DNA from 2 places in the Gracilibacillus sp. D59 genome. Region 1 is predicted to be linked to the other one. Evidence: riboswitches for the same ligand, from Rfam matches in the RefSeq annotation. Region 1 holds a riboswitch; the other holds the start of a gene.
What was found. A riboswitch is a leader RNA that binds a small molecule or an ion and turns the genes downstream of it on or off. The one in region 1 is predicted to bind cyclic di-GMP.
Positions count from the first base shown of each region.

Region 1 (3,435 bases):
CTCATCAATTATTTTCGTCATCAAACCTTTGTTATCATATTCAAAGGTCATCGAAATGCCTGTTGCATCTATTCGTTTAACGAGATTTCCTTGAGTATCATATTCAAAGGTTGTTTCTCCCCCGAGAGGATCTGTTATTTTCGTAGGCTGTTTCCATTTTTCATGATATTCATAAACAGTTTTTCCTCCACCTAAATTTACTTGCTCTGTTTGATTACCTTTTTCATCATATGCATAGCTAATTGTTCCTCGTTCTGATTGAATTTTTTCCAAATTTCCATCTGCATCATAGGTGTAATTGGTAACAGCGCCTAGCGGATTTTGCATGCTAGTTATGTTACCATCTTGATGTTCGTAAACCCAGGCGCCGTCACTGATGTCTGTGACCGTTGTTTTTCCATTGGCATAAGAAATATTGAAATAAGTTTCACCAAATAGTTCTACACTAGTTACTTGGTTTTCTGCATTGTATGAAAATTCAAATGTTTTTTTCCCTTCTGTTACTGTAACAATGCGATCTGATGAATCATATCCATATTGAATGATACGGCCATCAGCTTGTTTCACTTTCTCTAACCGACCCTGAGTATCATATGTATAATCAACGGTGCGGCCAAATGGATCTTTTATTTGAACAATGACTTGATTATTCCAGTCAATCGTGATAGTACGACCAGTAGTATCTGTAACAGTCGATACTCTTCCTTGGTTATCATACTCATAATGGAACTTGTTTCCATAACGATCTTGATATTGAATCATCTTTCCTGCTTTAGCGTCTTGTTCATCACGCCATGCAGCATAATAACCATAGTAGGTCAATTTCGTACCATTAGCATGTGTTACCACATATTCATGCTGATTCACCCGTTCTATTGACACATCTTTTTCTGACTTTTCATAGTAGCCTTTATCTAACTCATAATTAATCATGGGATCATCGTCATAGCTTGTCACATAGGCATCCTCATTTTCCATAACGAAATCGTATGTATGGACACTGCCATCTAGCCTACTTTCACCCAGGTCATAACCTGCATACATTTCTAGTTTTGAGTCCATATTAATCTGCCAGCCTTGACCTAGTTCACCTGTACTGTCATCATCTGCTAAGTAGGTTCGTTCAATCACATAATCCATACCGATCCCTGGTAAAGATAGATCGGTACTATCCAACTTTACAAACCCAGACATAACATCAACTGGATTTTCAATTGGGTAAGATCGTTCATTCGTGGTAGTGGTAGCTTCTCTTTGTTGTGGTGCAGTTGATGGTGCCATGTTTCCTTCTAGCGCAGCAGGCAATGGGGGGTGAATATTCCCTGTCGGACTTGGTATTGACATAGGGCCTTGCTCTGTGCGAGGCATAAAGTCCATGATTGAATTTGGATTCATCAAATCAGCAAGCTCATCGACATTAGATGTTGCCTGACTTTGCATGCTGTTCGGATAAATCGGTAGACTTGTAAAAATAATAAGAAATACTAATAATAAGACCAAAACTTTCTTCAGCATTTGGAAAAATTCCATACAAAACATAAGCTCCTTTTTCTCTAATTTATCTAGGAGGTTTTTCTTGTTGCAGTATACTTTTTAAACATATAAAAAGCATTCTAAGCTTATAACAACTTAGAATGCTTTCATACTTCTTCATAGCAGCCCAGCCGTCATAACATTTCACCAATGCTTTAGACCTGTGGTTTTGCGCCCTTACCTTTCGATAAGTTTGCCTAGAGGTACAAGTGATTTAATACCTACATCTATTTACTTATAACAACATGACTACAATCATACGCACCATATACATATAAGTCAATATACACATGGACAATTATATATTATAAGGTTCAAAAGTCTTTAATTATAACCGTTTATTTCCATTTGAAGGTGTGATAAACTTTTAGTTATGAGAGGGAGAAGAAGGTGTTGGAATAGACGAATAGTCTTGAAATGATTTTTTGGAAGTTTTGAGTTGGGAAAATAACCCATACCAGCATCCATGTACTATGTAAGTAACCACACCAACATTGACATGGAGGTACTGTTATGAGCAATAACAGTACCTTCTATAGTTCTAACGAAATCATTTCTCAAACTAAACCTCATGTTCCGTCGGTAAGAAAACTTGGACAAGATCAGTTATTATTTGAATTGGACTAAATGTTTCAATCGGAAAAAGGTGAAGGTGATTAACGATGAACAAAATATATGCTGTTGTCAACAAAGAGAAATATAGTACCATCTCTCTTTTATTTTTTCTTTTCCATAACCGTTTGGCATCGATAATTATAAGCAAGATAAATATAATTGATAGTACAGTAATCCACATATATAGTATCCCTTCATTCAATCTCAATTTGAGTTGGTTCAATAATTAATCCTGATCTTCGTATATTTGATGTCACTTGAATATCAAATTTAACTTTTGCTAGTATCTCATTTTGTTGATCTTTGACTTCTTTCCAAACATTAGGATAGGATCTTCGCAACTTTTGTCCAATTCCATAAATATCCGAACCCATTTCTTTTGCTAGTTCAAATTCATTTTCAATCTGCGAGGTAACTACTTCACCTATTTTCTTTTCAACCTGTTCCATCTTGTCCTTAGCCAAGAGATCTACTGGACACGTCTGATCAGAGAGATTTCCTTCTAAGAATATATTAACTTTATAAGTTAATTCCTCATTTTTTAAAATAAGCTCGTCTTCACTTTCGAAGTCAGTTGTCTGAAAAGCAAATAATTCTTCCTCATATCCAGGACAAGCCCCTTCTAAAATGAAATAATCATATGTGTTTTTTAAGAGCTCTGTACCAGCTATTTCTGGGCCATCAATATAGCCCACTACTTTATCATCTTTAAAAACTGCTACCTCTTTCACCTCGTATGCTTCTACTTCTCCTCTTATTACCTTAGGATGAATCACATCTACAGATGAATCAATTCCAGGTGTAGCGAGTGCAGTAGTAAAATCTCGTAGTTTTACTTTCCGTGCAATAATTTGTCGTTGTTCAGCAGAATCTAAAAGGTCACTCATTGCTTTAGATGGAATACTTCCAAGTTCTATTTTTTGGTTGAGTAAATCTTGTGCACTTCCTCGTGTTACCACTAAATAAGAACCAGCACGACTATCTCTATCCCGTTCAAACCACGTTATAATCGGGGCAACACCATCTCTAGCTAATTCCTCACCAAAAATGATAATCTGGAGGTGTGACCAGTATAATCGACGTGGGGACAGTCTATTCATATTTTTGATTGCACTTATTACCGTTTCACCTTGAGCCGTTACACTCCATGTTGGTAATTCTGACCCCTTATCTTCTGTTTGTGGTTTAATCACCTGAGCTGTTATTTCATACACGTCTTCATTTTCACTAACTTTATCAATTCCCACACCTATCACAACGGCAACTTCATTCAATTCTTTTTTATCC
Region 1 is NZ_JBQQCK010000002.1:636,062-639,496, reverse strand. It holds gene ACTWP4_RS06100 (RHS repeat-associated core domain-containing protein) at 1-1,530, opposite strand, end outside; cyclic di-GMP riboswitch class I at 1,652-1,741, opposite strand; gene ACTWP4_RS06095 (Ger(x)C family spore germination protein) at 2,343-3,435, opposite strand, start outside.

Region 2 (3,435 bases), on a different contig from region 1:
AAAGTCTTACCATGGTCAGGATAAAAACTAATACCAATACTAGCTGTCAACATGATCTCCGTTTTATTAATAACGATTGTTTGCCTAATAACCTCGACTAATTGTTCACTAAACAACTGTACGTCTTTCTCTGTTTTTAAATTCACAACAGCAACAAATTCATCGCCTGCTAAACGATAAAAAGTTACAGGCTGACCTCGCTGAAATTGTTTTAACCGTTTGGCAAATACTTTTAATAATAAATCTCCACCACTATGCCCAAGCGTATCATTGACTTGTTTGAATTTATCTAAATCAATAAAAACAATCCCAAAGCGTTCCAAGTTTGCTGGTGCATCTAACATCTCTGTTACATCCTCATGAAAAGAATACCTATTTGGTAAATCAGTTAATGTATCGAAATGAGCCAAACGGTATAATTTCGACTCTGATTCTATTAATTGATTTGTCCTTGCTGTTAGTAAGTCATTCTTCTTTTTGGCATCAGTAAACATTGTTTGTAGCTGGTTTGCTACTTTTTCAATATTTTGCCCTAGCTTTGAAAATTCATCTATAGAAGTATCTCTCCAATAGAAAGTCTCCTGTCTATTCATCTTCTCTGGTAAATCACTTGTTAATTGCGTAAGTCGTATTAATGAATTGGATAATATGCGGTTAACTATCATACCAAACACTAATGCAATGAATAATACAGACAGGGCAAACATCAAATAATGAGTAAGGTCAGCAGCTAACGCTACTACTCTATTTGTGATAGGAATAATTAAAAATGCTCGCTTATTTATAAAGGTAGTTTCACCTAGATAATAGCCATGATACCAATCTGATAAAGTTTGTTGCTTAGATGGTAGCCAAATAAAACCATTAGGATGAATTTGATTAACAAAACCATCTTCAACATAATCAAGATTAGGAAGTGTGTCATTCTGATTATGCGCATAAAGCCATAATTGACCACCTTGATCCAACATATAAATACGTCTATTTGTTGTTCCAATAAATTCATCTAAAATTGATTTTATTCTAGCTTTCTCTAGTTCAGCGTCTAATTCATAATTTTGAATCTCGATAGAATCCATTTCTGCTACCTTTTGTTGTAACCGTTCTTCCAGTTGTTGATATTGAAGGTAAAACTCCTTGTACATTTCGCTCTCGAGCTCCCTACCATTAACTAAAATGATGATAAGTAATGGGAGGACAGCGGAGAAAATTAATATGTGGGAAATTACCTGGCCAAAATATAATTGATTTTTTTCCTGAAACCAGTTTTTCATCTTTGGAATGACTGGAAGATAATCGCACAACATATCAGCAACTAAAGCAGCGAACAAAGTAGCTGCTACAGTCTGAATGATCATAAAATTAGTTAAAACACTTAAATCATCCAAGAAGTCTGAGAAGAGAAAGACCAATAAGAAATAAAGAATAAAGATGATAAAGGAATAAGCAAAACTCCATGTAAATAGATCTTTTCCTTTTTTTGTATAAAATGTACCGATTATCAAAATTTCAAGTATACTAAAGAAAACCAATGAATTGCCTATATGTAAAAATTGTGTGAGTAAGCTCATACAAATTGTTAATAGAAGTGCAAAACGAAAGCCAAATAATCGGATAGATGCTAGATAAAGAACAGGCGCAAAACTTATGGTAATACCGAAAACTAATGATACAGAATATAATTGCGCAATGACAGATACAGTTAAGATCAATATAAACAATGTAATTTTTCTATTCATGACATTACGCATATCTATTCGCTCCTCACCCATATCTCGTTTTATAAAAAATATAAGAATAAAAACCTATACAAAAATGTATAGGTTTCCTGTTTTTATCTCAGGTAACCCTGCCATCGTCGCGATTTTCCACCTTAGATCTGTGGTTTTGCGTCTCTATTTTTCAATAGATTTGCCTTTTCCCATTATATAGTACTATTATATCACAAACACTGACGTAGCTTACTAGAAATATAAAACTAATTCCCTATATAATATAATAATTTCATGATAATAATCAATTCAAAGTAGAGATCAATTCAAAAAATACGAATAAACCAACAAATTCTTCGCTTTTAAAGTAAACTGCGAAATAACTTCTTAATAGATTAGCTTTTGCCATTCTGATTTATGCTAAGTGTTAGGAAACGCTACGGCAAGATACTTCGCTTTGCTTAGTGTTCTAATTATTGAAAGAAGAGAACTTATTCAATAATAAAAAGAGTAATCCTGATTAAGATTACTCTTTCACAATGGACTGTTTTCAATTGCATATACTAGCAGCAATTACTCGGGTACGTCTGTTTCGTCCTCCCAAGCAAGCATGCCACCTTCCATATTTGTTGCCTCAATTCCATTTGCTTCTAAATATTCAGTTGCTCGACCACTTCGAGCTCCTGAACGACATACCATGTAGTAATGTTCATCTTTATTAAATTCTTCTATTCGGTTAGGAATTTCTCCTAATCTTATATGTTTTGCACCAGGAATTATACCTTGTGCTACTTCATCATCTTCTCGAACATCAATTATATTTAATTTTTCACCATTTTTTAATTTTGTTGCTAATTCTGTTGCTTGAACCTCTTTCATAATAATACCTCCAAAAGTTTATTCTCATATAGCAATTTATTATTGGTTGATGAATCTCTCATTGAATAATACCATTATTGTGCTTCCTTTACTAATATTTAATATAGCTTCTAAAATTAATAACATACTGGGTACAGTTTTAAGCATTCATTTGCGCTATTTTCTTATCACAAATATGTTCAATCACACTCGGAATTTTTTCTTTTGCTATTGGTTTAGAAAACCAATAGCCTTGGAATATTTGACATCCTAAATCTTCTAATAGCTTTATCTGTTCTATTTCTTCTACCCCTTCTGTGATTACTTGCAACCCAAGTGCATGTCCCATTTCCATTATCGCCTGCACAATAGCTAAATTTTTTGGATCCTGATGAACATCTATTACGAAAGAACGATCAATTTTTAATGCACTAATTGGGAATTTTTTTAAATACGATAGCGAAGAATAACCTATTCCAAAATCATCAACTTCTATTCCAATACCTAATGCTCTTATATCTTGCAATACGTTAATAGATAACTCAATATCCTCTAATAATAAACTTTCTGTAATCTCAAAACTAATTTGGTATGTAGGGCACTTTGTTTCAGCTAGCAGCTTTTTTACTTTATTGACAAAATTCTGCTCGCTCATTTGCTTATAAGATATATTGATAGAAATATGATAATATTCCCCTTTCTGGTTCCAAGCTACAACGTCTTCAAATACTTGTTTCATGATATGAGCGCCAATTGGAACAATCCACCCACTTTCCTCCGCAATCCCTATAAATTCTCCTGGAGATACATTACCTAAGTGTTTATTATTCCAGCGAATCAAAGCTTCGAACCCTATTACCTTCTC
Region 2 is NZ_JBQQCK010000014.1:35,335-38,769, forward strand. It holds gene ACTWP4_RS19200 (diguanylate cyclase domain-containing protein) at 1-1,751, opposite strand, end outside; cyclic di-GMP riboswitch class I at 1,840-1,926, opposite strand; gene ACTWP4_RS19205 (rhodanese-like domain-containing protein) at 2,286-2,591, opposite strand; gene ACTWP4_RS19210 (EAL domain-containing protein) at 2,731-3,435, opposite strand, start outside.
Region 2: another riboswitch for cyclic di-GMP. It lies ahead of ACTWP4_RS19200 (diguanylate cyclase domain-containing protein); the one in region 1 lies ahead of ACTWP4_RS06100 (RHS repeat-associated core domain-containing protein).